DNA from 4 places in the Kitasatospora sp. NPDC056446 genome. Region 3 is predicted to be linked to each of the others. Evidence: riboswitches for the same ligand, from Rfam matches in the RefSeq annotation. Region 3 holds a riboswitch; each other region holds the start of a gene.
What was found. Region 3 has a riboswitch for cyclic di-AMP ahead of ACFQ6N_RS24135 (NlpC/P60 family protein). Riboswitches for the same ligand answer to the same signal wherever they lie in the genome.
Positions count from the first base shown of each region.

Region 1: it holds a riboswitch for cyclic di-AMP, as region 3 does, so the genes downstream of both, ACFQ6N_RS23735 (peptidoglycan DD-metalloendopeptidase family protein) here and ACFQ6N_RS24135 (NlpC/P60 family protein) in region 3, are expected to answer to the same signal.
Region 2: it holds a riboswitch for cyclic di-AMP, as region 3 does, so the genes downstream of both, ACFQ6N_RS03640 (M23 family metallopeptidase) here and ACFQ6N_RS24135 (NlpC/P60 family protein) in region 3, are expected to answer to the same signal.
Region 4: it holds a riboswitch for cyclic di-AMP, as region 3 does, so the genes downstream of both, ACFQ6N_RS30285 (transglycosylase family protein) here and ACFQ6N_RS24135 (NlpC/P60 family protein) in region 3, are expected to answer to the same signal.

Region 1 covers NZ_JBHTRF010000039.1:35,523-43,028, forward strand. Annotated here, with positions in the region: gene ACFQ6N_RS23730 (MFS transporter) at 1-716, opposite strand, end outside; cyclic di-AMP (ydaO/yuaA leader) riboswitch at 999-1,209, shown strand; gene ACFQ6N_RS23735 (peptidoglycan DD-metalloendopeptidase family protein) at 1,212-2,177, shown strand; gene ACFQ6N_RS23740 (APC family permease) at 2,775-4,211, shown strand; gene ACFQ6N_RS23745 (DUF2470 domain-containing protein) at 4,277-4,996, opposite strand; gene ACFQ6N_RS23750 (RidA family protein) at 5,193-5,621, opposite strand; gene ACFQ6N_RS23755 (IclR family transcriptional regulator) at 5,650-6,399, opposite strand; gene ACFQ6N_RS23760 (sugar kinase) at 6,431-7,506, opposite strand, start outside.
Region 2 covers NZ_JBHTRF010000003.1:222,690-230,195, reverse strand. Annotated here, with positions in the region: gene ACFQ6N_RS03655 (sensor domain-containing protein) at 1-352, opposite strand, end outside; gene ACFQ6N_RS03650 (GNAT family N-acetyltransferase) at 607-1,179, opposite strand; gene ACFQ6N_RS03645 (hypothetical protein) at 1,222-2,097, shown strand; gene ACFQ6N_RS03640 (M23 family metallopeptidase) at 2,185-3,033, opposite strand; cyclic di-AMP (ydaO/yuaA leader) riboswitch at 3,046-3,204, opposite strand; gene ACFQ6N_RS03635 (YiaA/YiaB family inner membrane protein) at 3,414-3,704, shown strand; gene ACFQ6N_RS03630 (alpha/beta fold hydrolase) at 3,822-4,664, shown strand; gene ACFQ6N_RS03625 (TetR/AcrR family transcriptional regulator) at 4,813-5,379, shown strand; gene ACFQ6N_RS03620 (PP2C family protein-serine/threonine phosphatase) at 5,738-6,865, shown strand; gene ACFQ6N_RS03615 (SpoIIE family protein phosphatase) at 6,872-7,506, shown strand, end outside.
Region 3 covers NZ_JBHTRF010000040.1:36,243-43,748, forward strand. Annotated here, with positions in the region: gene ACFQ6N_RS24105 (aminotransferase class V-fold PLP-dependent enzyme) at 1-779, shown strand, start outside; gene ACFQ6N_RS24110 (Lrp/AsnC ligand binding domain-containing protein) at 795-1,076, opposite strand; gene ACFQ6N_RS24115 (rhomboid family intramembrane serine protease) at 1,118-1,900, opposite strand; gene ACFQ6N_RS24120 (hypothetical protein) at 2,102-2,365, shown strand; gene ACFQ6N_RS24125 (NYN domain-containing protein) at 2,675-3,985, shown strand; gene ACFQ6N_RS24130 (NlpC/P60 family protein) at 4,185-5,219, shown strand; cyclic di-AMP (ydaO/yuaA leader) riboswitch at 5,558-5,711, shown strand; gene ACFQ6N_RS24135 (NlpC/P60 family protein) at 5,722-6,858, shown strand; gene ACFQ6N_RS24140 (NlpC/P60 family protein) at 7,084-7,506, shown strand, end outside.
Region 4 covers NZ_JBHTRF010000064.1:27,226-34,731, reverse strand. Annotated here, with positions in the region: gene ACFQ6N_RS30295 (SDR family NAD(P)-dependent oxidoreductase) at 1-353, opposite strand, end outside; gene ACFQ6N_RS30290 (cytochrome P450) at 620-2,050, shown strand; cyclic di-AMP (ydaO/yuaA leader) riboswitch at 2,316-2,484, shown strand; gene ACFQ6N_RS30285 (transglycosylase family protein) at 2,489-3,403, shown strand; gene eno (phosphopyruvate hydratase) at 3,655-4,941, shown strand; gene ACFQ6N_RS30275 (septum formation initiator family protein) at 5,136-5,642, shown strand; partial or broken gene ACFQ6N_RS30270 (DUF501 domain-containing protein) at 5,614-6,147, shown strand; gene ACFQ6N_RS30265 (exopolyphosphatase) at 6,339-7,274, shown strand.

The DNA of each region.
Region 1 (7,506 bases), on a different contig from region 3:
CCGGTGACCCAGACCGCGGGGGACAGGCCCTCGCCGGCGGCGGTCAGCGCGTAGGTGACCGCGCCGAGCGCCAGTGCGGCGAGCACAGCGCCGAGCACGTCGAAGCGGCCGGACGCGCCCTTGTCCCGGCTCTCCGGCACCGATCTGGTGGTGACCGCGATCACGGCGGCCGCGAGCGGCAGGTTCAGCAGGAAGATCCAGCGCCAGCCGGGGCCGTCCACCAGCCAGCCGCCGAGGAAGGGGCCGACCGCGGCCGACACCCCGCCCAGGCCGGACCACAGGCCGACCGCGGCCGAGCGGTCGTCAGGGTGGAAGACCGCCTGGAGCATGGCGAGCGAGCCGGGGGTGAGCAGCGCGCCGCCGATGCCCTGGACGGCCCGGGCGGCGACCAGCACCTGGATGTTCGGCGCGGCGGCGCAGGCCGCGGAGGCGGCGGCGAACCAGACCACGCCGATCAGGAAGACCCGGCGCCGTCCGTAGCGGTCGCCGAGCGCGCCGCCGAGCAGGATCAGGCCCGCCAGGGTGAGCAGATAGGAGTTCAGCGTCCATTGGAGGGACGCCAGGGAGGCACCGAGATCGGTGCCGATGCGGGGCAGGGCGACGTTCACCACGGTGCCGTCGAGCATCGCCATGCTGGAGCCGAGCACGGTCGCCAGTAGTACCCAGCGACCCTGCGCGGTGCCCAGGCGCAGGGTGCCGGCCTCGGAGGTGGCCACGGCCCGATCCTGCGCCTCCCGAGGCGTACGTGACAAGGGTCACCGGTGGGTGTGTCGGTGGCGTGCGGTGCGTGAGCGGGCGACTGCGCGGCGGCGTCGACTTCGGCGCAGGGTCGTGGATCAGTGGCGGGGGGTGAATGGGTTGTGTACGCACTGTGCGGGCCGGTATCCGGAGGGTGACGGTGACCAGGGAGATGGTTGCCGATTCAAGAGATCGACATTGCTTCACCCGAACGGATGGGTTTTAGTTCAGCGACCGCCCGGCCAGTCCGGACGGATCCGCCGGGTGGAACGCCGAATCCTGCCGCTGCCCGGTGGTTCGATCTGAACTCTGTACGGCAGGAGCGGGGGACCCACAGGTAAGTCGCCGGACCGGAGTTCGCGCCTCAGGGCGCGGGCGTCCAGGACCGGCTTGGGGTGAAGCCGCACATGCGGCCGGGCAACTCCAGCCCGAACCCGACAGCTCACCTCGCAGGCGTCGGAGAGGAAAATTCCATGCCTGCACAGGCTCGTCGTATCGCCCTGCCCCGCGCCGCCCGGATCGGCATCGCCACCGCTGTGACCGGTGTCTCCTTCGCCCTTCCGCTGGTGACCGCGATCAGCGCCCAGGCCCACACCGCCCCGGCCCCCGCCGCCGCCTCCGCGCCGGCGGCCCAGGCCGCCGCGCCGGCCCCGGCCGCCTCGGCCGCCTCGGCCGAGAGCTACCGCGTCGTCAGCGGGGACACCCTGTCCAAGATCGCCGACGCCCGGAACGTCCAGGGCGGCTGGCACGCGCTGTACGAGCAGAACCGCTCGCTCGTCGGTGCCGACCCGAACCTGATCTTCCCGGGTCAGCAGCTCGCGCTCGCCGGCCACGCCGCCGCCCCGGCTGCTCCGGCCGCCCCGGCGAAGCCCGCCAAGCCGGCCGCGCCGGTCACCCAGGCCGCCGCCGCCAAGCCGCAGGCCCAGGTCCAGGTCCAGACCGAGGCCGCCAAGCCGTCCGCCCAGGTGCAGACCCAGGTTCAGACCGCGGCCCCGGCCCCGGCCGTGACCGCCGTCCCGGTCGCCGCCAGTGCCGCCTTCGTCGCGCCGCTGGCCAACCCGAAGCTGGGCACCGCCTACGGCGTGGCCGGCTCGATGTGGGCCTCCGGCCACCACACCGGCCAGGACTTCGTCGCCTCCACCGGCACCCCGCTGCGCGCCGTCGGCAACGGCGTCGTGGTCAAGGCCGGCAACGGCGGCGCCTACGGCAACGAGGTGGAGATCAAGCTCGCCGACGGCCACTACGCCGAGTACGCGCACCTCTCCTCGATCGGTGTGACGATCGGTCAGTCCGTCACCGTCGGCCAGCAGATCGGCCTCTCCGGCGCCACCGGCAACGTGACCGGCCCGCACCTGCACTTCGAGATCCGCAACGGCTCGGAGTACGGCTCGGACATCGACCCGGTCGCCTACCTGCGCGCCCACGGCGTCGCGCTCTGACCCTCCGGGGTCTCAGGAACCACCGCTGCTGCGGAGCGAATCGGTCCTCCGGGATGGTCATGTCGGGTGACCGCTCGACCGGGTGACCGCCGCGCGGCGGACATGGGCGCGGGACACGCCCAGGCCGGCCCGGCTCGCGGGACATACCCCCTCGCGAGCCGGGCCGGCCACTGCCGTTTCCGGGGCGTCCGGTCGTTCGAGGCCGGCTCCGGGCGGTCGAACATGGCGTCAACTCTGCCGTCAGGCAGCGGGGTTGTCGGATGATCCGCGCCTTGCGGGGCGCCTGGCGGCACCCGATGCTTTCGGCAGTCAGCGCCCGGCCGGTCCGGCGGGCGGGAGAGCCGGGGCAGGCGAGGAGGCCGGATGGCCGTCCGGGGCGAGGGCGTGGTCGGGGGCCGGTCGGGGAAGCCGCCGGGGACGGGGCCGTCGGGGAAGCGGCCCGGCGGGGATCCCGCGTCGGCGGGGGAGGCGGCGGACGGCGCTGGTCCGGGGGAGGCGGGGACGCCGGCCACGGCGGACGGCGCGGAGGCGGTGGGGGGCGCGGCGGCGGTGGACCGGCTGAAGGCGGGCTCGGTCGGCCTGGTCGGCGTGGTGTTCATGGCCGTCGCCACCGCCGCCCCGATCACCGCGATGACCGGCAACCTGCCCATCGTCGTCGGCCAGGGGAACGGCGTCGGCGCGCCCGCCGCGTACATCGTGGCGACCGTCGTGCTCACGGTGTTCTCGATCGGGTACGTGGCGATGGCCCGGCACATCACCGCGGCCGGGGCGTTCTACGGGTACGTCTCGCACGGGCTGGGGCGGGTCGCCGGGATGGCGTCGGGGCTGCTCGCGCTGCTCGCGTACATCGTCTTCGAGGCCTCGGTCCTCGGCTTCTTCGCGTACTCGCTGCGCGGGCTGGTCCGGGCCCAGGTGGGGGTGGATCTCGGCTGGGGCTGGTACGCGCTGTTCGGACTGGTCGTGATCGGGGTGACGGGCTGGTTCGACCTGCATCTGACGACGGGGGTGCTCGGGGTCGCGCTGGTGCTGGAGGTCGCGGTGCTGGGCGCGGTCTCGGTGGCGGTGCTGTGCTCCGGCGGCGGGCCGGACGGGATCGTCGGGGCGGCCGTGAACCCGCTGAACGCGCTGAAGGGGGTGGGGAGTTCGGGGGCGGAGGCGGCCGGGCTCGGACTGTTCTTCGCGTTCTGCTCCTGGGTGGGCTTCGAGTCGACCGCGATGTACGGCGAGGAGTCCCGGGACCCGAAGCGGGTGGTGCCGAGGGCGACCCTGGTGTCCGTGGTCGGGGTCGGGCTGTTCTACGTCTTCGTGTCCTGGATGATCGTCTCCGGCAACGGGGTCCGGCACGCGATCGCGGTGGCGGGCGGCGCGGTGCCGGGCAAGGACGGCAACAGCCTGTTCTTCGACCCGCTCGGCGAGCACCTCGGGGCCTGGGCGGTGACGGTCTTCCAATGGCTGGTCGTCACCGGCTCGTTCGCGTGCGCGATGGCGTTCCACCAGTGCGCGGCGCGGTACCTGTACGCGATCGGGCGGGAGGGACTGCTGCACCCGGCGCTGGGGCGCACCCACCGGCGGTACGGCTCGCCGCACGTGGCCTCGGTGGTGCAGTCGGTGATCGCGGCGGTGCTGGTGGCGGCGTTCCTGGCGGCGGGGATGGACCCGTACGCGCACCTGTACACGCTGCTGGCGCTGCTCGGGACGATGGCGATCCTGGTCGTGCAGACGCTCTGCTCCTTCGCCGTGGTCGGGTACTTCCACGTGCGGGGCCGTCATCCGGAGACGGCGCACTGGTTCCGGACGCTGGTCGCGCCGCTGCTGGGCGGGGTGGCGATGGCCGGGGTGGTGGTGCTGCTGGTCCTGGCCAGGGACGCCGCGGCGGGGGCGGCGGCGCACACGCTGCTGTTCCGGGTGATCCCGTACCTGGTGATCGGGGTGTTCGCGGGCGGGATCGGGCTGGCCCTCGCGGTGCGCCGGTGGCGGCCGGAGCTGTACGGGCGGATGGGGCGGATCGTGCTGGAGGACGCCGTCGAGCGGTGACGGGGTTCGGGCGTCGGGGTCGGCCGTGAGCCGGGTGGCCGGCGTGGCGGGGCGTCGGGGCCCGGTCAGTTGCGGTGGACCGGCAGGCCGTGCTGGGCGGCGGCCAGCAGGTCGTGCATCCGGTGGCCGAAGTCCTCGGTGTCGCGGGCCGGTTCGGGGAAGACGAGGCGGACGTCGCGGTGGCCGTCGGGGTGGTCCAGGCGCAGCACCAGGCCGTGCCGGTCGAGGGCGAGGGGACGGACGTCCGGGGTACGGGCGAGCAGTACCGGGTCGAGCAGGCGGGTGAGGACGTCGAGCGCGTCGGCGTGGTCGTCGGCGAGGTGGGTGAGCAGCGGGGCCTCGTGGCGGGCCAGCGGGTCGGGGGCGGCGAGGGCGAGGTCGGCGGCGGTGACCGCGCCGGTGCGGTACGGGGTGGCGAGGACGGCGTGGGCGACGTCGACGCCCAGGTGGACGCTGAGGCCGTCGTCGGCGAGGTGGGCCAGGTGTAGCCGGCCGGCCAGGGTGAGGCGGGCGCGGACGCGGTCGCGGACAGCGACGGGGGAGACGTCGGTGACGTCGAGGACGACGGCCAGGCCCTCGGTGGCCTGGGCGGCGGCCACGGTGAGCGGGGCGTCCAGCGGGGCGCGCATCCGCAGCCGGGTGCCGTGGACGGAGACCGGGGTGTCCAGGTCGTGGTGCTCGCCGAGGGCACGGACGGTGAGCGAGGAGGCCGTGGCGAGCAGGCTGAGGATCCGTTCGGCGGTGGTGGGCTCGGGGACCTCGGTGTCGCCGGTGGGCAGGCTCATGGACGGACCTCCAGATAGTTAGGTGAGGCTAACCTAATATCCGGGTCGAGGTGTGGCAAGCAGGCATCGACGGGGACGGAGGCGGGCGGAGGTGGGGGCGCGCGGGGACGGCGGCGGGCCGGGATGTGCCGAGGGCTCGGACGCACCGAGGGCCCGGACGCGCGGGAGCGTCCGGGCCCTGCGGGCGGGCGGCCCGTCAGCCGATGACGGCCTGGGCGTCGATCTCGACCAGCATCGGCTCCTGCGGCAGCTCGACGAAGATCGTGGTGCGGCACGGCTTCACGCCGCCGGGCTTGATGTTCTCGTCGATGAACTCGGCGTAGACCTCGTTCATCAGCGGGAAGTCGGCGCGCTTGGTGAGGTAGACGCGGAACATCACCACGTCCTCGACGGTGGCGCCGCCCGCCTCGACGATGGCCTTGACGTTCTCCAGGGTGCGCCGGGTCTGCGCCTTCACGTCGCCGCGGTGGAGGTACTCGCCGGTCGCCGGGTCCTGCGGGCCCTGGCCGGAGACCTGGAGGATCGGGCCCTTGCGGACGCCCTGGGAGAACATCCAGGCGGGAGCGGGGGCGCCGTCGGTGCGGATCTCGGTCTTCTCGCCGGTCCGGGGGTGCTCGGTGGACATCGTCTTCCTTAGGGTTCTTGACGGTTCGTCAGATATGGTCGGGGCGGCCGCAGTCGGCCGACACGGCGCGGGCGGTGGCGAGCAGCTGCGGAAGCAGGTCCAGCACCTGCTCGTACGGCAGGACGACGTCCGGGACGGAGATGGACGCGGCCGCGACGACCCGTCCGCTGGCGTCCCGGACGGGCGCGGCGACGCAGTTGATGAAGGCCTCGTGCTCGGCGTGGTCCTGTGCCCAGCCCTGCGCGGCGACCTTCTCCAGCTCGGCGAGCAGCGCCTCGGGCGTGGTCAGGGTGCGTTCGGTGTGCGGGGTGAAGTCGATCCCGGCCACCACCCGGCGCCGCTCGGGCAGCGGCAGGTCGGCCAGCAGCACCTTGGAGACGGCGGCGCTGTGCAGCGCGGCGCGCAGGCCGATCCGGGAGTACATCCGGACCGGGTGGCGGGAGTCGAACTTGTCGATGTAGACCACCTCGCCGCCCTCGTAGGCGGCCAGGTGCACGGTCTGGCCGGTCGCGGCGTTCAGCTCGGCCAGGTGCGGGGCGGCGATCCGGCGGATGCCGCGCTGCTCCAGAGCCAGGCCGGAGAGCGCGAACAGGCCGGCGCCCAGGTGGTAGCGGTAGGCCGCGTCGCGGTAGACGAACCGTTCCTCTTCGAGGCTCTGCAGCAGCCGGAGCACGGTCGTCTTGTGGACGCCGAGCTTCTCGGCGAGCTGGTCGAGGGAGCGTTCGCCCTCGCCGAGCTCGGCGAGGATGCGCAGGGCGCGGGTGACGGTCTGGCTCATCGTGCTCCGCTTCGGGGGCTGGGGTTCCTGCTCATTGTGCCCGGGCCCGCTCGGCGGACGGCCTCCGGTCGGCGGACGCTGCCCGGACGGTCGGCAGGGCCGGGCCGGCGATGCCGTCCGCGCTGACCCGGGTGGCGGCCCACTGCGCGGGGGAGGCGTCGAGCAGCGCGGCCACCACGGGTGCGGGCGGCAGTTCGGCCTGGTCGCCGGGGGCGGTCAGCGCGCAGGCGGCGCTCAGGTGGCCGAGCCGCAGCCGGCGGCGCTGGTCCAGGCCCCGCAGGGTGCCGGCCAGGTAGCCGGCCGCGAAGGCGTCGCCCGCGCCGGTGGCCTCGACGACCTCGACCGCGAGGGCGGGCTCGCTGACCGCCGTGCCGTCCCGCTCCAGGGCCGTGACGTACCGGTCGGCGTCCTTCACCACGAGGGTGGCGGGCGACGGGAAGCGGCGGCGCAGGGCGGCCGGGTCGCCGGTGCCGAAGGCCGCCTGCGCCTCGTCGGCGCCGAGCAGCAGCAGATCGGCGGAGTCCAGCAGCGGGGGCAGGACGGCCGGGTCGCGGTCCCGCCAGAGCGAGGGGCGCCAGTTGAGGTCGAAGCTGACCGTCCGGCCCGGGCGGCGGTCCGCCAGCAGGGCGCGCAGCAGGGCCAGGCAGTCGTCGGAGAGCGCGGCGGTGATCCCGGACAGGTGCAGCAGACGGGCGCCGGCCAGCAGGGCGGCGGCGGCCGGGTCGGCGAGCAGCGCGGGGGACAGCGCGGCGGCCGCGGAGCCGCGCCGGTGGTAGTGCAACCGGCTGCGGCCCGGGCCGAGGTCGTGGTCGCGGCCGGTGCTGCCGCCGACCTCCTTGAGGTAGAGGCCGGTCGGGCGGTGCGGGTCGACCGCGACCGCGGAGACGTCCACGCCGCGGGCGGCGACCTCGGCGACCAGCCGGCGGCCGAAGCCGTCGTCGCCGACCCGGCTGATCCAGGCGGTGGGCACCTCCAGCGCGGCCAGGGCACCGGCCACGTTGGACTCGGCGCCGCCGACGGAGAGCCGGAAAGTCTCCACCGACTCCAGCGGCCCCGGGCGGTCCGGCAGCAGGACGGCCATCGACTCGCCCACGCACACGGCCGTCG
Region 2 (7,506 bases), on a different contig from region 3:
CCGCCTTCGGGCCGGGGACGTCCAGGGCCAGCATGCCGCGCACCCGGGCCCGCTCCAGCCGGCCGAAGCCGCGGCCGGCGGTGGTCAGGCCGGCCAGCACCGGCAGGCCGACGGCGGTGACGACGGTGGCGAGGCCGACGCAGAACAGGGTGATCGTGACGACGAAGCCGGCTATCGCCACCGGCAGGCCGCTGAACGCGTAGCCGATCTCGCGGTAGTAGTGCGCGGAGAACGGCGCCCGCCAGAAGGCCGGCGGCTGCTCGGTCCGGTGGGCCCGGACGGGGTGCGGGTCGTCGCCGCGACCGCCCAGGACGTCCCACTCGTCGTCCCGCATGCTTCGGCTGCTGCTCATGTCCCCGGCCCCCGGCCCCTCGTTCTGGCGTGTTCTGACGGTCGCCCGCGTTCGCTGACGACGTCCAGTCTGGCCGAGGGCCCAGGCCGGGGGGCATCCGGAGGCCTGGCGGATCGGGGGTGGGGTTAACCCCCGGGTCCGTTGCGGGCCCCGCCGCCCGGGGCGACACGGCCCTGGCGGGGCGACGCGGCCCTGGCGGGGCGGGCGGGGCGGCGCGGTCGGGGCGGCACTCGGCCCGGGCGGGCCGGAGGCGCTCAGCCGGCCGAGCCCGGCCACTCGTCGGCGAGCAGCGAGTAGAGGTACGAGTCGGACCAGACGCCGCCCTTGAGCTGGTCGTGCCGCGCCCGCCCCTCCAGCCGGAACCCGAGCCTGGTCAGCACCTTGACGGAGGCCGCGTTGTCCACGTCGACCCAGGCCGCCAGCCGGTGCACGTCCAGGCCGCGGAAGGCGAGGTCGCAGAGCAGGCCGGCGATCTCGCCCGCGTAGCCGAGCCCCCAGAACTCCCGGCCGAGGACGTAGCCGAGGTGGGCGGAGCGGTGCTTCCCGAGGGTGAGCGAGGCGTGCGCGATCGGCGTCGCGTCCGCCGGCTCCGCCGCGTCGGCGAGCCTGGTGACGGCGAGCCGGTAGGTGTCCCGCTCCCCGGCCATCGCCTCCTCCAGGTAGAGCTCCACCTGGTCGGCGCAGGTCTCCCGGTCGCGCGGCTCGAAGGGCAGGTAGCGGGTGACCTCCGGGTCGCCGAAGAGCGCGTGCAGCGCGTCCACGTCGCCGTCGGTGTGGTGGTACTCGCGGATGGCCAGCCGGGGGCCGGTGAGTCGTACGGGGACCATGGCTGCCGACCCTACCGGCACCCGGCGGCTACCGTTCGGACTATGAACGACGAAGACCTGCGGCTCGCCCCGCGCACCAGGGCCGCCGACCTGCTCGCCTGGGCGGACGGGCAGGACCGCGCTCCGGTGGCCGAGGGGCCGCTGCGCGCGGTCCTGGCGCTGCTGGAGCTGGGCGAGGGCAGGATGCACGACGGCTGGCCCGAACTGACCTCCGACGCGGTGGAGCACCTGCTGTACGAGCGGCTCCACCTGTACGTCCAACCCGCGCCCGAGGAGGACCCGCTCGCGTACGGCGACGCCGTCCGGCTGCTGGTCGACCACCAGCGGGCGGTCCGGCGGCTGAACGCCAAGCGCCAGGAGCGGCTGCACGCGGAGGCCGAGTGGCAGGGCGAGGTCGCGGCCGGGCTGCTGCGCCGCGCCGACCTGGTGACCTGGCCCCGGCTGTACGCGCTGCTGCTGCACGCGTACGGGGTGGACGTCGCGGACCCGGAGGCGGTGCGGGACTGGCTGGCCGGTTTCGGCGGGCTCGCCGAGGAGGAACGGCTGGCCGCGTTCGAGGCGCTGGCACCGGCGGGCTGGCTGGACGAGCCGGACGAGCGGGGCTGGGGGCCCGGCCGGGTGCTGTCGGTGGGCATGGCCACGGACGGCGCGCGCCGGCTGCTGGAGCAGGGCCTGATGCGGCGCAGCTACCGCAACCTGGCCGAGCTGACGGCGCTCGGGCGGCCGATGCCGGACGAACTGGCCGGGGACTTCGGGCGGTTCGAGGAGGCCGCGGTCGCCGTGGCGCTCGACCTGTTCGGGGAGTGGACGGTGCCCGGGCTGCCCCGGCTGCTGCTGGAGGAGTTCCCGGAGCTGGCGCCGGAGCCGGGCCAGGAGGAGATCGACGCGTACCTGGCGCAGTTGCCCGCCGAGGACTGAGGCGCAGCGGAGAGCCCTCGGCCGCGTGTGCGGCCGGGGGCTCTCGGGCTTCCGGGACTCTCAGGGCTTCGGGCTCCCGGGCCTTCGCTACGGGTTGAGGCCGCGCTGCTGGAGCCAGGGCTCCGGGTCGACCGGGGCGCCGCCGCCGGGGCGGACCTCCAGGTGCAGGTGCGGGCCGGTGACGTTGCCCGTCGCGCCGACCTTGCCGATCTGCTGGCCGGAGGTGACCTTGCCGGTGCCCTTGATGATCGAGGAGAGGTGGCAGTACCAGATCTCGGTGCCGTCGGGCAGCGTCTCGACGATCCGGTAGCCGTACGAACCGGACCAGCCGGCCGAGGTGATGGTGCCCTGGCCGAGCGCGTACACCGGGGTGCCGGTGTCGGCGGCGAAGTCCAGGCCGGTGTGCAGGTTGGCCCAGTAGCGGGCGCTCTGGCCGTAGTGGGCGGAGAGCCGGTAGTCCTTCACCGGGAGGGTGAGGGCGGCGGCCTGGGCCCGTTCGGCCTCCTCGGCGGCGCGCTTGGCCTCGGCCTCCTTGGCGGCGGCCTTGGCCTCGGCCTCCTGCGCGGCCTGCACCCGGGCGCTCTCCTCGGCGGCGGTGCGCTGGCTGTCGGCCTGCTGCTGGATGCGGGCGGCGAGGGCGAGGCCGGGGTCGGCGGCGAGGGCGACCGGGGTCTCGTCCGGGCTCTCGACGGCGGGGGCGGCGGCCGGGGTGGCCGAGGCGAAGCCGGTGGCGCCCAGGGTGGCGGCGACGGCGGTGACGCCGAGCAGTGGGGAGGCTCCGCGGGTCTGACGCGGCATCCGGTGGCGGTTGGTCTCGGCCTCGGGGCCGAGGAGTCCGGGGCCGTGGAACTCGGGGCCGTCCGTACCGGGGTGGTCGAGGAGCCGGGTACCGGCTGCGGGGCCGGCCGGGTGTGCCGGGGTGTGCGTCGACGCCACGGAGGCGCGCTCCTTTCCTTCCTTCGCGCCTACCGGGTTAGCTGACGGGTTCGGAGCAGGAAGGTCTCCTACGGCCGGGCCGGAGCCCCGCCGATTCACCCCAAGGAACGTGGTTCCCCGGCTCCCTGACCTGCCCGGAGGCCGGTCTGCGGGATTAGGCGACGGCGCACGGTGCCGTCTGGGTACGGCGTTGACGACCGCGCTGCGTTATCAAACGTTAATCCTAGGACGCCCTGATTCCAAGCCATCCGTCCGGGACGGCTGTGGAACACGTGATCGGACGTCAACGAACGACCCCTCACCGGGGCACCCGATCCGAGCACTCCATCTGAGTACTCCTACTCATGTGCGAGCCGCCCGCACGGCCGCATCCTGGCGCCATGAGCGCACCGATGCAGAACCGCACCACGGCCGCGTACTACATCCAGGCCATCCTCTCCTTCGCCCTCTCCGGCACCGCCCTCGCCGTCGGGATCGCCTACCTGCCGGTCGGCGGATGGACCCGGGCCTTCCTCGGGATCGGCCTCCTCTACACCGTCACCTCCGCGTTCACCCTGGCGAAGGTGATCCGGGACCGGCACGAGTCCAACGAGATCGTCAGCCGGGTCGACCAGGCCCGCCTGGAGAAGCTGCTGAGCGAGCACGACCCGTTCCGGGCGGACGGGGTCTGAGGCGCGCGCGGCCCGCCGTCGGTACCAGTGCTTGACGGCTAAGGCTATTAGCCTTAGCTTTATGGCTATCGGCAGTATTCGCCGATGCCCCGCAGCGGCGGACCGAGGAGGCCCACCATGAACGCCACCACCCCGAGCACCCGGTACCTGGACGTCCCCGGCGGACGGATCGCCTTCGACGACACCCGCCCGGACGACGGCACCCACCAGGGCGACGCCGCCCCCGTCGTCCTGCTCCCCGGGATGCTCGACAGCCGGGCCGCGTACCGGCACCTCCGCCCGCTGCTCACCGCCGCCGGCCACCGGGTCGTCACCATGGACCTGCGCGGCTTCGGCGAGTCCTCGATCGCCTGGGACGACTACGGCCCGGCCGCCCTCGCCGACGACGTCCTCGCCCTGCTCGACCACCTCGGCATCCCGCGCGCCGTCCTCGCCGGGAACTCCTACACCGGCGCCACCGTCGTCAAGGCCGCCGGGGACGCGCCGGAACGGGTCGCCGGGATCGTCCTGATCGACGCCTTCGTCGAGAACCCCGAACCGGGCGCCCTGATGCGCGGCGCCATGGGCCTGATGGGCGCGGCGCTCGTCCACTGGCCGGCCTTCTGGGGCTTCTACCTGCGCCGGATGGCCTTCCCCGGCGCCAAGCCCGCCGACTTCGACGGGTACGTCGACGGCCTGGTCGCCGCCCTGCGCACGCCCGGCCGCAAGACCGCCACCCGCGGGTACGTCGGCGGGGACTCCTCGCCGACCGGCTGGACGGCGGCCGTGCGGTGCCCGGCGCTGGTCGTCATGGGCAGCAAGGACCCCGACTTCCCGAAGCCGGAACTCGTCGCCGACCGGCAGGCCGCGGCGCTCGGCGCCCGCAAGGCGATGATCGAGGGGTCCGGCCACTACCCGATGGCCGACAACCCGCGGGCCACCGCCGACGCGCTGCTGCCCTTCCTCGCCGGACTCGCCTGAGCCGACCGCCCGCCCCCGGCCTCCCCAGCCCCGACCCGACACACCCCGACACGCCCGGCCCCCACACACCGACACGCCCGACCACTCGCCCCACCCCGACGCGCCAGACCGACGCCCCCCCCCGCTTCCGTACGGAGAGACCCGAACCATGCCCCGCGTAGGACTGACCCCCGACCAGGTCGTCGACCACGCCCTCGCCCTCATCGACGAACAGGGCGCCGACACCCTCACCCTGGCCGCGGTCGCCGCCCGGGCCGGCGTCGCCACCCCCTCCCTCTACAAGCACGTCAGCGGCGGGCTCGCCGAACTCCGGCGGCTGATCGCCGTCCGGGTCACCGACGAACTGGCCGACCGCCTCGCGGACGCCGCCGTCGGACGCAGCGGGGACGACGCGGTCGCCGCCGTCCTGCGCGCCTACCACGCGTACGCCACCGAGCGGCCCCACCGCTACACCGCCCTCCCGCAGGCCCCGCAGCCCGACGCCGACCTGACCGGGGCGGCCGCCAGGCTCGTCGGCGTGATCATCGCCGTCCTGCGCGAGTACGGCCTCGACGGCTCCGAGGCGGTCCACGCCGCCCGCACCGTCCGCTCCCTCGCCCACGGCTTCGCCTCCCTCACCGCCGCCGGCGCCTTCCAACTCGCCGAGGACCTCGCCACCACCCAGGACCGCCTGATCGCCACCCTCACCACCGGCCTGCGCAACTGGCCCGCGTAGGGCCCGTCTTCGATCGTCGGCGCGCGGGCATCGCAACGCGGAAGAGCAGAGGGGCCGCCTCCCGCCGGAGGCCGGGGCGCGGCGGCCCGCAGTCGGGGGGTTTCGACGACGGCCCCGGGCCCGCGACACCGGAAGTCGGGCCCGCCGACTTCCCGCGCCGCACCGGGCGCGGGGAGGCACGGGCGGCCCTGGGCGGGCCGGCGGCCGCCCGGGACCGGCGGCCGGGAAGCCGGGCCCGAAGGCTTCTCCCGCGCGCGGCGCCCCGCAGGTCGGCGGAGGGGCCCGGCCGCGGACGGGTTAGTGTGGCCGGTCTGATCGGTGGTCATGAGGGGACCGCCCCCGTGGCCGGAGGTCGTAGGTGCCCGCACTGGTAGCGAGGGCGCGCCGGTGGTACGGGCGGCTGCTGGACGGGGACATACGGGCCGGACGGCTGGCGCTGGGGGTGCTGCTCGGGGTGACGGCGGCACTGGGCGTGCTGCCGATCCTGCTGCCGTACGGGTGGCCGCCGTCGGCGCTGGTGCTGCCGGTGGTGGGCGGGGGCCTGGTGCTGCGGCGCGGCCAACTGCTGGTGCTGGTGTGCGTGGCGCTGGCGGGCAGCCTGCTGGGGGCGGCGGTGCAGGACCCGCACGGGGTGCGGCTGGGGGTGACGGTGGTCGTGGGCCTGACGGGCGCGACGGTGCTGGCGGCGAACCGGTTCCGGCACCGGCTGGGGCTGCGCGGCACCCAGGGCGACTCGATGCTGCTGGAGCTGGCCGAGCACAACCGCGCGCTGGCCCGGCTCCCGGAGCGGCTGCTGGACTGGCACTTCGACAGCGCGCTGGCCCCGGCCGGCGGCGCCTCGTTCTCCGGGGACTTCCTGCTGTGCGCGCACCGCCCGGAGGAGGACCTGCTGGAGCTGGTGCTGGTGGACGTGTCGGGCAAGGGCAGCCGGGCGGCCGCCCGGTCGACCCACCTGTCCGGTGCCTTCGCGATGCTGCTGGGCCGGGTCCCGCCGGAGGCGTTCCTGCCGGCCGCCAACGACCACCTGGTCCGGATGGGCTGGGAGGACGACTTCGCCACCGCCGTGCACCTGGCGCTGCACCCGGCGACCGGGCACTACCGGCTGTTCAACGCGGGCCACCCGCCGCCCGTGCGGTACTGCCGCCGCGACGGCTGGGAGCCGTCCGAGCACGGCGGCCCGGCGCTGGGCCTGGTGCCGGGCGCGCCGTACCCCGCGGTGTCCGGGCGGCTGCGGCACGGCGACTCACTGCTGCTGTTCAGCGACGGCCTGGTGGAGGTGCCCGGCCGGGACCTGGACGAGGGGGTGGGCCGGCTGCTGGCCGCCGCCGAGCCGGTGGTGCGCACGCACCGGACGCAGCAGCAGTCGGTGCGCGGCGCGGCCCGGCGGCTGGTGCACACGGTGGCGGAGCACGTCGCGGACGACCGGACCCTGGTGCTGGTGCGGCGGCTCGGTCATCAGTCACCGCCTGGGGAAATGGGGTATTAAGAATCAGTGCCCCCCTCCGAGGACGAGAACCGGCCGGCGGACCGGACGCAGGCGGCGGACCGGCCCCGGACCCCGGACCGGACCCCGCCGCCGCTCGGCGCCCCGACCACGCGCAGCGCGATGCGCTGCGTGCGCCTGCTGCTCGGCTGCACCAGCGCGGCCGAACTGCTCGGCACCGTGCTGGCCGAGGGCCCGGGGTGGATCACCGGCGAGGGTTCGGCGCTCTACCTGCTGGACTCCACCGGGATGCTCCGGCTGACCGCCTCGCACGGGCTGCCGGAGTGGGCGCACGAGCGCTACGGCGTGGTCGACCCGGACAGTGAGCTGCCCGCCGCGATCGCGCTGCGGCTGCGCCGCCCGTACCTGCTCGGTCCGGAGCACATCAGCGTCGACTACCCGAACCGGAACGCCGGCATGGGCACCGGGATGATCGCCGTGATCACCCTGCCGATGGTCGTGGACGAGCGGCCGGTCGGCGTCCTCGCGCTCGCGCTGGCCCACCGGGGCACCGTGCCCCGGCGCGACCTGGACGTCCTGGAGACCATCGCCGAGGCCTGCGGGCACCGGCTCTCCCACCTGCTCGACCACGCGGACGCCCGGCTGCCGCGGGACGCCCGCCCGCCGCACGGCGTCCGGTCGTC
Region 3 (7,506 bases):
TGGTGCTGGACGCCGCCCAGCTGGCCCCGCACCACCGGGTCTCGGTGCGCGAGCTGGACGTCGACTGGATCGCCTTCTCCGGCCACAAGATCTACGCGCCGTTCGGCGCCGGGGTGCTGGCCGGCCGCGCGGACTGGCTGGACGCCGCCGAGCCGTACCTGGCCGGCGGCGGGGCGACCCGGACGGTCGCCCGGGAGACGGACGGCTCGGTGGCCGTGCAGTGGCACACCGGCCCGGCCCGGCACGAGGCCGGCTCGCCGAACGTGATCGGCGCCTACGCGATCGCCTCGGCCTGCCGGGCGCTGAGCGAGGCCGGCTTCGACGCGCTGGAGGCCCGGGAGCGGCAGCTGGTCGACCGGCTGACGGCGGGGCTCGCCGGGATCCCGCAGGTCAAGGTGCTGAACCTGTTCGGCGCCGGTTCCGCGCGGGTGGGCGTGCTGTCCTTCGTCGTCCAGGGCTGGAACAGCTCGCACTTCTCGGCCGCGCTGTCCGCCGAGTACGGCATCGGGGTGCGCGACGGCCTCTTCTGCGCCCACCCGCTGGTGCGCACCCTGCTCGGGGACGAGGATGTCGCACCGTCCGAGTGCGGTGCCCCGGAGCCCTCGCTGCCCGGCGAGCGCAGCCTGAACGCGATCCGGGTGAGCTTCGGCGCCGGCACGCCGGACGAGCACATCGACCGCTTCCTGACCGCCGTCCGCGAGCTGGTCACGGACGGTGCGGCCTGGAACTACCGCAACGAGGGCGGGCGTTGCGTCGCCGACAGCCGTCGGGAGGGCTGACGCCCGGGCGTCGCGCTACTCGTCCAGGCCGAGCGCGAAGGCGGCTTCCAGGTCGTGCTGGGAGTAGGTGCGGAAGGCGATCTGGGTCTCGGTGTGGGCCACGCCCGGGACCTTGTTGAGCCGGCCCGGGATGACGTCGGCCAGGTCGTCGTGACGGCGCACCCGGACCATCGCCACCAGGTCGTAGCCGCCGGTCACCGAGTACACCTCACTGACGCCCTCGATGGCGGCGATGGCCTCGGCGATCTCCGGGATGCGGTCGACACTGGTCTTGATCAGGACGATGGCGGTGATCACTTTTCGGGCTCCTTTGTGGGGTGCCGCCAGCGTATCGGGCGTCAGGCCGGGCGTCGCGAGGGGTGGCGGACGACGGTGCAGCCGAACAGGAAGCCGGCCGAGAAGCCGATCACGTGGACCAGGTAGGCCACCCCCGGGCCCGCCGAGTGCACCGACCACCACTGGAGCGCGAACCAGAGGCCGAGCACCAGCCAGGCCGGGAAGCGCAGCGGCAGGAAGAACAGCAGCGGGACGAGCGTCGTCACCCGCGAGCGCGGGTGGAAGCGCAGGTAGGCGCCCAGGACGGCGGAGATCGCGCCGGAGGCTCCGATGAGCACCCGGGTGGAATCCGGCGAGTGCGCCTCGGCGAGCGCGAAGCCGTACGTGGCCAGGCTGCCGGCGGCCAGGTAGAAGAGGGCGTACCTGGCCCGGCCGAGCCGCCGTTCGACGGTGGGGCCGAAGACGTGGAGGAAGAGCAGGTTGCCCAGCAGGTGCAGCCAGCCGGCGTGCAGGAAGAGGCCGGTGAGGACGGACAGCGCCGGGTGCTTGCCCGGGGTCGGGGCGGCCGGGCAGCCCGGGACGGGGTCGGGGGCCTCGGCCAGCTGTCCGGCGGTCAGCGGCCGTCCGGCCAGCAGCTCGGCCGGGACGGCGCCCCAGCGCTGCTCGTACCGCTGCTCCGCGCAGACCCGGGCCTGCCCGGTGCCGTACAGCGGGTTGAGCCCGGCGGCCGGGCCGAGCAGGAACACCAGGGTGTTGACCGCGATCAGGGCGTAGGTGACCGCCGGGGCGGGCACCTGCGGCCGGCCGCCCCGCGCGGCAGTGTGGTCGGGGGCCGCGAGCGCCATGCGGCCAAGCATCCCTCCGGGCGCCGCAGGTGACACGGCGGTTTACGGCAGGTGGACTAGCCCTGGTATTCCGCTGACCGGTGGTCGCGGCGGTTGCCCCAGGCAATAGGCTTGGGGCGGGCATTCCCGCCTCCCGCCGCCGACGCCGGGGCTCCGGGGGGAGCGCCTGGCCCACACAGGGACCACCCGAGAGGACCCCCGATGACCGTCCCCGCCCTGACCGCCGAGACGCGCTGGCGCTGCACCCTGTGCGGCAACCTGACCCGCTTCGACGTGACCCGCACCGCCCGGGTGACCGAGTTCCTGCACTTCGACCTGGCCGGCGACTCCAAGGTCGAGGAGACCGAGGTGCTCAGCGAGACCGTCGAGTCGGTGCGCTGCCGCTGGTGCAACGCGGTGGACCAGGTCGAGCTGGTGGCCCGTCCGGGGGCCGAGGACGCCGAGGCCCCGACCGGCCAGGGCTGACCCCGCCGGTGCGGCGGGCGGTGCGCGGCGCGCCCGTCCGCCGCACGGGACAATCGATACGCAGACAAGACGCACGGGGCGTGACGACTGGGGGAAGTCGCGGCCGTACCCCGCTGAACCAGGATCGGAGCCGAGGACGTGGTGGACGCAGCGAAGGAGCCCGGCGAAGCGCAGGGACTTCGGCCCGCTGCGCAGGCGCCGGAGGCCGGGACGGACCCGGCGGGGAGCGCCGGCCCGGGAGCGGTCGAGGCGTCGGCCGCACCGTCCGACCCCTCCTCCGACGCCGAGGGGTCCGCACCTGAGCGCGCCGTGGAGAAGCTGGACCGGCCGCTGCCCGAAGGGGTGCGCCGGCGCGTGGTCGGGCTGGCCTCGGACGCGCTGGGAGGGCTGCCGCCGGGCGAGCTCCCGCAGAGCCTGCGCCAGTACGTCAAGTTCACCCCCGCGCGGCGGGCCAAGTACGCGGCCACCGCGCTGGCGGCGGCGCTGGAGGCCGAGCCGGCCTTCCGGGTGCGGATAGCGGAGCGGCTGCGGCTGGGGCAGCCCGACCTGGTGCGGGCGCTGGAGTCGGGCAGCGTCCCGGGCGCCGCCGATCCGATGGATGTCGCGGCCGCCGCCTACCTGGTGCGCTCGACGGGCTGGAGCCGGCTGGTCGCCGAGGCGGGCGAGGAGGCCGAGCGGGCCGGCGCCGAGGACGCGGCCGCGGAGGCGACCCGGCTGGTGGAGAAGCTCCAGTCGGAGCTGGCCGAGGTCCGGGCCGCCGCCCGGGCGGACCTGGAGCGGCAGCGCACGGAGTCGGAGAGCGTCCGGCGGGAGGCCGAGTCGCTGCGCAAGAAGGTGCGTTCGCTGGAGAGCGACACCCGCCGCGCGCAGGCCGAGACGCGCCGGGTGGCCGGCGAGCTGGAGGCGCTGAAGGCCCAGGGCGCGGCCGAGCGCGGCGCGGCCGAGGTCGAGGCGCGGCGGCTCAGGCACCGGGTCTCCGAGCTGGAGACGGCCGCCGAGCAGGGCCGCCGGTCGGCCCGTGAGGGGCGCAGCGTCGAGGACATGCGGCTGCGGCTGCTGCTGGACACCGTCCTGCAGTCGGCGCAGGGCCTGCAGCGGGAGCTGGCGCTGCCGGTCTCGCAGATCCGCCCGGCGGACCTGGTGGAGGCGGTGGTGCCGGGGGCGGCCTCGCCGCACGACGTGGCGCGGCGCGGGCTGGCCGAGGACGATCCGGCGCTGCTGGACCAGCTGCTGGCGATCCCGCAGGTGCACCTGGTGGTGGACGGCTACAACGTGACCAAGACCGGCTATCCGGCGCTGCCGCTGGAGCAGCAGCGGATCCGGCTGCTGGGCGGGCTGGCGATGCTGGCCCAGCGCACGCAGGCGGAGGTCACCTGTGTGTTCGACGGGCAGGACCTGGACGTGCCGGTGATGATGGCGCCGCCGCGCGGGGTGCGGGTACGGTTCAGTCGGACCGGGGAGACGGCGGACGAGCTGATCCGCCGTCTGGTGCGGGCCGAGCCGCAGGGCCGTCCGGTGGTGGTCGTGTCCACCGACCGGGAGGTCGCGGAGGGCGTGCGGAAGGCGGGCGCGCGCCCGGTGGCCTCGGTGCTGCTGCTGAACCGGCTGGCCCGGCCCTGAGGGTCGGCCGGGTGGAATGACGCCTGCTCAGAGGCGGTTCGGCGGCATTGTGCGGGTCCGGTGAAGCCGGTGGGGGAAACCGGGTTCACGCCTTCGGGGAGTAGCAAAACGGATAGATCTTCACTAGGGTCTGGCGTCAAACCTATATTCCGGAATGTCATCCGATCGGGTGAGTCCGTTGGAAGAAGGAGCCGGTCCCTTGGCATCCCACCGCCGTCCCAAGCAGCCGAGCCGCGCGCGGGTCTCCGTGCTCACCGCGGCCGCTGCGACCGCGGTCGCCCTCTCCGCCCAGGTGGCCGCGCACGCCGCGCCGCAGCCGAACAAGACCGACGTCAAGGCGCAGATCGACCAGCTCCAGGAGGAGCAGGAGCAGGCGGCGGAGAAGTACAACGGCGCCAAGGAGCGGGCGGACCAGCTGCGCAAGCAGGCCGACCAGCTCCAGGACCAGGTGGCCCGCGGCCAGGAGCAGATGACCCAGCTGCAGGTCGGCCTGGCCGAGGTGGCGGGGGACCAGTACCGCTCCGGCGGCATCGACCCGTCCGTCCAGCTGATGCTCTCCTCCGACCCGTCCGGCTACCTGGACAAGGCCTCCACCGTCCAGCAGGCCAGCACCACGCAGGCCGAGGCGCTCAAGTCGCTGCTGGACCAGCAGCGCCGGCTGGACCAGGAGAAGACCGAGGCCGCCACCGTGCTGGCCTCGCTCGACACCACCACCAAGGACCTGAACCAGTCCAAGGCGGACGTCAACACCAAGCTGAAGGCCGCCCAGGACCTGCTGAACTCGCTCAGCAGCGCCGACCGCAACGCGCTGAAGGCCCAGCAGGCGCAGGACGACCGCGCCTCGCGCGGCAGCGACCGGGTCGACCTGGGCAACCTGCCGCCGGCCAGCGGCTACGCGGCCACGGCCGTGGCCAAGGCGATGAGCAAGCAGGGCTCGCCGTACGTGTGGGGCGCCACCGGGCAGAACACCTTCGACTGCTCGGGCCTGATGGTCTGGGCGTACGGCCAGGCGGGCGTCTCGCTGCCGCGCACCTCGCAGGAGCAGGGCCACTACGGCACCGCGGTGACGCTGGCCACGGCCCAGCCGGGCGACCTGGTGGTCTACGGCGGCGACATGCACCACGTCGGGATGTACATCGGCAACGGCATGGTGGTCCACGCGCCGCACACCGGTGACGTGGTGAAGGTGATGAAGGCCGACGCGATGCCGATCAACACCATCCGCCGGGTCTGACGGCCCGACACGCCGCAGGGGCCGACCGGTCCTGTGATCCGCGCCACCCTCCGCCCTGGGGGGTGGTGTTCGGGTTTTCGAGTGTTTCGCGACCACTTCGTGAGACCTGATCAGCCTTGCGTAGGACCGTGGTCACGATCGGTCATTTTCACAAAAGAACTTGGGTAATCTTCCGTCTTTTTTCTGACAAGGATTTGAACCGATCACGGTTCAGTTACTAGGGTCGTGGTCCGAGCCACCGCACAGTCGATCACCCAGCCTGGGTGGCGGCGGTGGTTACCGCCGAGTTCGTGAGGCAGCGGGGCAGGTCGAAGCGACTGCCCGACAGGGGAGCCCAGCAGTCGGGGGCGCTGCGCAGCGGAGCCGGGGAACCACGTTCCTCCGGGGTGAATCGGCGCCAGGTCGGCCGTCTCGACGGCCGTGAGGCGTCGTAGGGCATGCTTCCGGCCCGAACCCGTCAGCTCACCCGGTAGGCGGACGTAGGAAGAAGGAGTCCGCCTTCGTGGCGTCCCATCGTCGTCCCAAGCCAGCAGGCCGCGCCCGCGTCTCCATCATGACCGGCGTCGCCGCCGCTGCCGTCGCCCTCTCCGCGCAGTCCGGCGCCCACGCCGACCCGCAGCCGACCAAGGACCAGGTCAAGGAGCAGGTCGACCAGCTCAACGAGCAGGCCGAGGTGGCGACCGAGCAGTACAACGCCGCCCAGGAGAAGCAGCAGACCCTGGAGAAGCAGGTCTCCGGACTGCAGGACCAGGTGGCCCGGCAGCAGTCCCAGGTGACCGACCTCCAGGGCGGCCTCGCCGAGATCGCCGGGGAGCAGTACCGCAACGGCGGCATATCCCCGACCGTCCAGCTGATGTTCTCGTCCAGCCCGGACAGCTTCCTCAACCAGGCCGGTGCGCTCAACCAGGCCGGTGACACCCAGAAGAACCAGCTGAAGCAGCTCCAGGAGCAGCAGCGCAAGCTCGACCAGGACCGCACCGAGGCCCAGGGCAAGCTCGCCGAGCTGGAGGCCACCACCCAGCAGCTCAAGGCCTCCAAGGACGACGTCCAGACGAAGCTCAAGGCCGCGCAGGACCTGCTCAACACCCTGACCGAGCAGGAGCGCCAGGCGCTGCGCGCGGCCGAGGAGAAGGCCGCCGCCGACGCCAAGGCCCAGGCCGACGCCGCGAAGGCCCAGCAGCAGGCCGCCGACCGCGCCTCGCGCGACAACAGCCGCACCGACCTGTCCGGCGGCTCCTCCGCGGCCGCCGCCAAGCCGGCCGCCCCCGCCCCCGTCGCCCCGGGCAGCTCGCGCGGCGCGGCCGCGCTGTCCGCCGCCGCCTCCAAGGTCGGCAGCCCGTACGTGTGGGGCGCCAGCGGCCCGAGCTCGTTCGACTGCTCCGGCCTGATGGTCTGGGCGTTCAACCAGGTCGGCGTCTCGCTCCCGCGCACCTCGCAGGAGCAGGCCCACGCCGGGACCCGGATCGGCACCGACCTGTCCCAGGCCCAGCCCGGCGACGTGCTGATCTTCTACGGGGACGCCCACCACGTCGGCATCTACGCCGGCAACGGCCAGGTGCTGCACGCGCCCAAGCCGGGCGCCTCGGTCCGCTACGAGGCCGTCAGCAACATGCCGCTGTCCGCCATCGTGCGGGTCTGACCCCACGCGGTACTTCCAGGCCCGGCCTTCCACCACGGAAGGCCGGGCCTGCGGCTTTGTCGGCGGATCGGGCTGATGTCCGATTACGGGTCAAATATTCGGGTCCGGAAGGGTTTGGACTCGCTTGCCCGGACTCGCTAACGTCTGCCACCGGACTCCCGCTCGACGGCCGCCCGCAGTGCGGCGGCGGTGGGTCCGCACCGCAGGATTGGAGCCGCTGCCGCCATGCCCGTGCACCGCCGTTCCCAACTGCTCGCCCGTGCGCTGGTGCTGACGGCGGCCGCGACCACCGCGCTGGGCGTCGCGACCGGGGGAAGCGCCCAGGCCGCCCCCGGCAGCCCCGACCCGGGCGACCGCAAGGACGTCAAGGCCCAGGTGGAACAGCTCTACGACGAGGCCGAGCAGGCGTCGGAGAAGTTCAACGCGGCGCAGGAGGCGCAGCACCGGCTCCAGGGCGAGACCACGATCCTCCAGGGCGAGATCGCCCTCGCGCAGGACCAGCTCAACCAGCTGCGCGGCGACCTGGCGACGGTGGCCGGGGCCGAGTACCGCGACGGCGGCATGACCCAGACCGCCCAGCTGATGCTGTCCCCCGACCCGGAGGGCTACCTCGCCCGCGCCCGCACCATGGGCCAGGCCTCGGAACGC
Region 4 (7,506 bases), on a different contig from region 3:
AGGACGACGAGTTCGGCGAGCCGCTCCAGGTCGAGGTGGGCGGGCAGGTCGGCGAGGGAGACGATCCGCTCGCCGTCCGGGCCGGCGACGGCGAAGAGGTCGATCGGGCCGAGGTGCTTCTCCGCGGTGTCGACGAGGGCGGCGACGTCGCTGGGTCGGCGGATGTCGCCGGAGACGCCGACGACGGGGCAGCCCGGCCGGTCGAGTTCGGCGGCGAGGTCCTCGGCGATGCCGACGTGCTGGTCGGCGATCAGCATTCCGGCGGTGCCGGCCGCGGCGAACCGGCGGGCGAGGTCGGCGCCCGACCCGCCGTCGAGTACCGCGATGACGACGACTGATCCGCTGACCCGCATGGTCTGCTCCTCCCTGTGGGCGGCACCGCACCGGCGCCCACGCGTACTGCGGAGGATCGTAGGCAGGTCCTGATCCTCCGCAACAGGGATTACCCCTCAGGTGACCAGGCTCACGCCCGCCGCCCGGCCAAGAGCTGTCCAAGAGCTGTCCACGGACCGTCCACGGGTCGTCCACGGAGTGTTGGCGTCCGGGTCGCACGCCGTTGACGCGGGCGGCGCGGGCCGCCGGGGGAAGGGGGCGGGTGCGCACCGGATACGGTCGAACCATGCCAGCTCAGCCCGACCCCGCGCAGCCCGCCGCCGTGCGGCCAGAAGCCCCCGCCCAGCCCGAATCCGCGCCCGACCCCGTGCCGGAAGCCGCCCGGCCCGGAGCCGAGCCCGACGGCACGCCCGGAGCCCCCGGCCGGCCCGCGGCCCCGCAGTTGTTCACCTGGGAGTTCGCCTCCGACCCGTACCCCGCCTACGCCTGGCTGCGGGAGCACTCCCCGGTGCACCGCACCACGCTGCCGAGCGGCGTCGAGGCCTGGCTGGTGACCAGGTACGCGGACGCCCGGCAGGCGCTGGCGGACGGCCGGCTGTCGAAGAACCCGGCGCACCACAGCGGGCAGGCGCACCGCACCGGCCGGGTGGGCATCCCGGGGGAGCGGCAGGCGGACCTGATGACCCACCTGCTGAACATCGATCCGCCGGACCACACCCGGCTGCGCCGGCTGGTGTCGAAGGCGTTCACGCCGCGCCGGGTGGCGGAGTTCGAGCCGCGGGTGCAGCAGCTCACGGACCGGCTGATCGACGGTTTCGCGCAGCGCGGTTCGGCGGACCTGATCCACGAGTTCGCCTTCCCGCTCCCCATCTACGCGATCTGCGACATGCTCGGCGTGCCGTCCGAGGACCAGGACGACTTCCGCGACTGGGCCGGGATGATGATCCGCCACGGCGGCGGCCAACGCGGCGGTGTGGGGCGGGCGGTGAAGCGGATGCGGGCGTACCTGCTGGAGCTGATCCACCGCAAGCGGGCGGACCTCGGGGACGACCTGATCTCGGGCCTGATCCGGGCGAGCGACCACGGCGAGCACCTGACGGAGAACGAGGCCGCGGCGATGGCCTTCATCCTCCTGTTCGCCGGTTTCGAGACAACCGTGAACCTCATCGGCAACGGTACGTACGCGCTGCTGCGCAACCCGGGGCAGCGCGGGCTGCTGCAGGAGTCGGTCGTACGCGGGGAGCGCGCGCTGCTCGATACGGGGATCGAGGAACTCCTGCGCTACGACGGGCCGGTGGAGCTGGCGACCTGGCGGTTCGCGACGCAGCCGCTGACCATCGGCGGCGTGGCGATCCCGGTCGGCGACCCGGTGTTGGTGGTGCTGGCGGCGGCGGACCGCGATCCGGCCCGGTTCGCGGACGAGAACACCTTGGACCTGGCCCGGGCGGACAATCCCCATCTGGGTTTCGGGCACGGCATCCACTACTGCATCGGTGCCCCGCTGGCCCGCCTGGAGGGGCGTGCCGCGCTGTCCACCCTGCTGTCCCGGCTGCCGGATCTGCGGCTGGCGGAAAGCCCGGAGAATCTGCGCTGGCGCGGCGGTCTGATCATGCGTGGCCTGCGGGAACTCCCGGTCGAATTCACTCCGGAGAGCCGCTCCCCGCATACGCCTCCGCATACGCTTCCGCACACCCCGTCCGCGCCCTCGACAAACTGACGCGAGCTGACGAAACGCCGACAATGCGCCGGCGACACGCCGGGCGGCGCCCTGACGAAACGTCGCCCGGCGGCCCGTGGGCGGGGGTTGAACACCCATCAATCCGGACATATAGCCGCCGTTGGTAGGCGATCGGACACGGGCCGTAATTTCTGTGTGATATCGGTGATATGAGCTTGTGATCGGTCTGATGTTCTGTCTACTCTCCCTGGAGTTCGCAGCTGCGGACCTCGTGCGCGGAACGCCGAATCCTGCCCGCCGCGCCACGGGAAACCGACCAGAACCCTGGGCAGGGGCGGGGGAACCAGGTTTGTTGCCGTTTCCCGACGGCTTGGGGTGAAGCCGCCCGAGCGGAATCGTTTCCGCGCACGGCGGCCGGGCCACCTCCCGGTCCGAACCCGACAGCTCACCTCGCAGGCGTACGGAGAGGGACCCTTCATGCTGTTCGTCGGAACCGGCCGTCACCGTCGTCGCACCCAGACCGAGAAGGCCATCGCCGTCGCCGGTGTGGCCGGCGTCGGACTCGCGATGCCGCTCCTCACCGCCACCGGCGCCTCCGCCGCCCCGGCCTCCACCTGGGACGCCGTCGCCCAGTGCGAGAGCGGCGGCAACTGGGGCATCAACACCGGCAACGGCTTCTACGGCGGCCTGCAGTTCACCTCCAGCACCTGGAAGGCGTACGGCGGCACCGCGTACGCGCCGCAGGCCAACCAGGCCAGCAAGGGGCAGCAGATCTCGGTCGCCGAGAAGGTCCTCGCCTCGCAGGGCCCGGGCGCCTGGCCCGTCTGCTCGCAGAAGGCCGGTCTGAGCAAGGGCGGTGCCCCGGCCTCCGTCGACACCTCCTCGGACGCCAAGCCGCAGTCCGCCCCCGCGCAGGCCCCCAAGCAGCAGGCCCAGAAGCCCGCCGCCCCGGCCCAGAAGCCGGTCGCCCAGAAGCCCGTGCAGAAGCCGGTCCAGAAGCCGGTGCAGCAGAGCGCCCCGCAGCAGCAGGCGCAGCCGCAGACCCCGGGCTTCTCCGGCCAGGCCGGGTGGGACGCGACCGCGAAGGTGTACTGGTACCAGAACAACGGCGCCTGGTACTGGACCAGCCACCAGAGCGTCTACCAGCAGTACGCCGGCCAGGCCGCCCAGCCGCAGTACGCCCCGCAGGCCGCGCAGCAGGCCCCGCAGGCCCCGCAGGCCGCCCCGGCGTCCGGCCACGACTACACCGTCCGGGCCGGCGACACGCTGTCGACGATCGCCGCTGCCCAGGGCGTGTCCGGCGGCTGGCACGCGCTGTACGACCAGAACCACGGCACCGTCGGCGGCGACCCGAACCTGATCATGCCCGGCCAGGTGCTGCACTTCGGCTGAGCCGAACCGCCGTGCGTGCGAAGGGGTCCGGCGCTGCCGGACCCCTTCGTCCGCATTCGCCCGCCCCGGTGGGACAAGGTGGGACAAGCAGGTGAACTACCGGTGGGTAGCCGGGCCACACGCTGAGACGGAAGCGAGGTCGACGTGGCCCCGGGAGCACGGGCGGTTAGGCTCTGGTCCGTAACGACTCCGTAATCGTCCCGCTGGCAGCACCACCGTCAGCCGGACCTGCTTCCGCAAGGAGATGCATCGTGCCGTCCATCGATGTCGTCGTAGCCCGTGAGATCCTCGACTCGCGTGGCAACCCCACGGTCGAGGTCGAGGTCGGCCTCGACGACGGCAGCACGGGTCGTGCCGCTGTCCCGTCGGGTGCCTCCACCGGTGCCTTCGAGGCCCTGGAGCTGCGCGACGGTGACAAGAACCGCTACTTCGGCAAGGGCGTCGAGAAGGCCGTCCTGGCCGTCATCGAGCAGATCGGCCCGGAGCTGGTCGGCTACGACGCCACCGAGCAGCGCCTGATCGACCAGGCCATGCTCGACCTGGACGCCACCCCGGACAAGTCCTCGCTCGGCGCCAACGCCATCCTCGGCGTCTCGCTCGCCGTCGCGCACGCCGCCTCCGAGGCCAGCGACCTGCCGCTGTTCCGCTACCTGGGCGGCCCGAACGCGCACGTCCTGCCGGTCCCGATGATGAACATCCTCAACGGCGGCTCGCACGCGGACTCCAACGTCGACATCCAGGAGTTCATGATCGCTCCGATCGGCGCGGAGTCCTTCTCCGAGGCCGTCCGCTGGGGCGTCGAGGTCTACCACACCCTCAAGGGCGTGCTGAAGGAGCGCGGCCTGTCCACCGGCCTCGGCGACGAGGGCGGCTTCGCGCCGAACCTGGACAGCAACCGCGAGGCCCTGGACCTCATCACCGAGGCCATCCAGAAGGCCGGCTACGTGCCCGGCCGCGACATCGCGCTGGCCCTGGACGTCGCCGCCTCCGAGTTCTACGAGGACGGCGCCTACCAGTTCGAGGGCAAGGCGCTCACCGCCGCCGAGCTCATCGAGTACTACGCCGACCTGGTCGCCTCGTACCCGCTGGTCTCCATCGAGGACCCGCTGGACGAGTCGGACTGGGACGGCTGGAAGGCCATGACCGTCAAGCTGGGCGACAAGGTCCAGCTGGTCGGTGACGACCTGTTCGTCACCAACCCGGTCCGCCTGGCCAAGGGCATCGACACCGGCACCGCCAACGCGCTGCTGGTGAAGGTGAACCAGATCGGCTCGCTGACCGAGACCCTGGACGCCGTCGAGCTGGCCCAGCGCAACGGCTACCGCTGCATGATGTCGCACCGCTCCGGCGAGACCGAGGACGTCACCATCGCCGACCTCGCCGTCGCCACCAACTGCGGCCAGATCAAGACGGGCGCCCCGGCCCGCTCCGAGCGCGTCGCCAAGTACAACCAGCTGCTGCGCATCGAGGAGATCCTCGACGACGCCGCCGAGTACGCCGGCCGCGGCGCCTTCCCCCGGTTCCGTTCCGCCGAGTGACGAGCAGGCCCGCTCCGCCGGGTGACCGGCACGGCCGCCCCGCCGAGTGCCGACCGGGACCGCTCCGCGGACCGGTGGGCACAGCGGGCGCGGGTGCCGGGCGTCCCCGGTAGCGCCAGCCTGACCGGTGCCCCGCCGTTCACCCCGTAGGGTGGACGGCGGGGCACCGTCGCGACCAGGAGGGGATACGGGAGATGGCAGGCTTGCGGATCCCGGGCTTGGCGGCCCGGCCTCGGTTCACGAGCCGGGCGACCGTCCTCGTCCTGGTGCTCTGCTCACTGGTGGCGATCCTCGCCTACCCGACGCGGCAGTTCATCTCCCAGCGCGCCGAGATCTCCGCCCAGCGGGCGAAGGCCGACCACGCGCGCCAGCAGGTCGAGCAGCTGCGCCGGGACAGGGCCCGCTGGCAGGACCCGGAGTACGTCAAGGCGCAGGCGCGCGCCCGGCTGCACTACGCGGTGCCGGGGGAGACCCCGTACATCGCGGTGGACCCGGCCGGCCAGGCCTCCGCCAAGCCCTCCCCGGCGGCTGCCGGTACCCCCGCGACCGGTTCGGCCACCGGTCAGGCGAAGGCGGCCAAGCCCTGGTACGCCAGCATCTGGGACTCGGTGGACGCCGCCGACAGCGCCGCGCCGCCCCCCGCCACCCCCGTTCCGCTCCCACCGTCCTCCGTTGGAGACAGCTCCCCCCATGACCACTGAGAACCACCCCGCCGTCTCCGACGCCGACGTCGCCGCCATCGCCGCCCAGCTCGGCCGGGTCCCGCGCGGCCTGCGCGGAGTCGCGCACCGCTGCCCCTGCGGCAACCCGGACGTCGTGGAGACGGCCCCCCGGCTGCCCGACGGCACGCCGTTCCCGACGCTGTACTACCTGACCTGCCCCAAGGCCGCCTCGCTGATCGGCACCCTGGAGGCGGACGGCGTGATGAAGGAGCAGTCCGCCCGGCTCGCCGAGGACCCGGAGCTGGCCGCCGCCTACCAGAAGGCGCACGAGGACTACATCGCCCGGCGGGACGCGATCGAGGTGCTGGAGGGCTTCCCGAGCGCCGGCGGCATGCCGGACCGGGTGAAGTGCCTGCACGTGCTGGTCGGCCACTCGCTGGCGGCCGGCGAGGGCGTCAACCCGCTCGGCGACGAGGCGATCGGCATGCTGGAGGACTGGTGGGCCAAGGGCCCGTGCGTCTCCCCGGCCGAGGTCGACGCCGCCGGCGGGCGGGTCGCCCGCAACCGGGCCAAGGCGCAGGACCACGACGCCGTGATCGCGGCCAAGCAGCAGAAGACCGCCGAGCGCGCGGCCAAGAAGCGTGCCGCGGACGCCGGCCAGGACCACGCGGGCCAGGGCGAGGCCGGCCAGGGCGAGGCCGGACAGGGCGAGGCCGGGCAGGAGTCGCGGTGACCATGACCCGGGTGGCCGCGATCGACTGCGGCACCAACTCGATCCGGCTGCTGGTCGCCGACCTGGACCCGGAGACCGGCGAGATCACCGACCTCGACCGCCGGATGATCGTCAACCGGCTGGGTCAGGGCGTGGACCGGACCGGCCGGCTGCACCCGGACGCGCTGGCCCGCACCTTCGCGGCCTGCCGGGAGTACCAGGAGATCATCTCCGGCTTCGGCGTCGGCCCGGAGCGGGTCCGCTTCGTCGCGACCAGCGCCTCCCGGGACGCCGAGAACAGCGACGAGTACGCCAAGGGCGTGCAGGACATCCTGGGCGTCGGGCCCGAGGTGGTCAGCGGCGAGGAGGAGGCCCGGCTGTCCTTCCTGGGCGCCACCAAGGAGCTGACCGGCGACCGGTTCCCGGCCCCGTACCTGGTGTTCGACCTGGGCGGCGGCTCGACCGAGTTCGTGCGCGGCACGGACGACGTCGAGGCGGCGCGCTCGGTGGACATCGGCTGCGTGCGGCTCACCGAGCGGCACTTCGGCGGCGCCGAACTGCCCTCCGCGGAGCAGGTCGAGGAGGCCCGGGCGCATGTGCGGGCCGAGCTGGACAAGGCCGAGGAGGCCGTCCCGCTGACCGGCGCGGCCACCCTGGTGGGCCTGGCCGGGACGGTCACCACGGTGTCCGCGATCGCCCAGGGCCTGTCGGCCTACGACTCGGAGGCGATCCACCACTCGCGGGTCAGCCGGGAGCAGGTCGCCCGGATCGCCCGCGAGCTGCTGGCCGCGACCCACGCCGAGCGCGCGGCCATCCCGTCGATGCACCCGGGCCGGGTGGACGTGATCGCGGCGGGGGCGCTGGAGCTGCTGGAGATCATGGAGCGGACCGGCGCCGCCGAGATGGTCGTGAGCGAGCACGACATCCTCGACGGCATCGCCTGGGGTATCGCCCCCTGACCTGTCGCGGGGCTTACCGAACCGGCCCCGGCACCCCTTTCGGGGAGCCGGGGCCGGGGCGCGCCCGGGCCCGTGCGGGAAAGTTCGTGAATTTCTTCACATGGCGATCCGGCCATTCGTCCTACCTGGTCGCCCGCTACGTCCGAATTGTGGGACCGAAGGTCGGTCGGCGGTGCGGCCCGCTGGATCGCAGGTCAGGGATCGTTCGAGGTTTGAAAATCGAAATCACGCG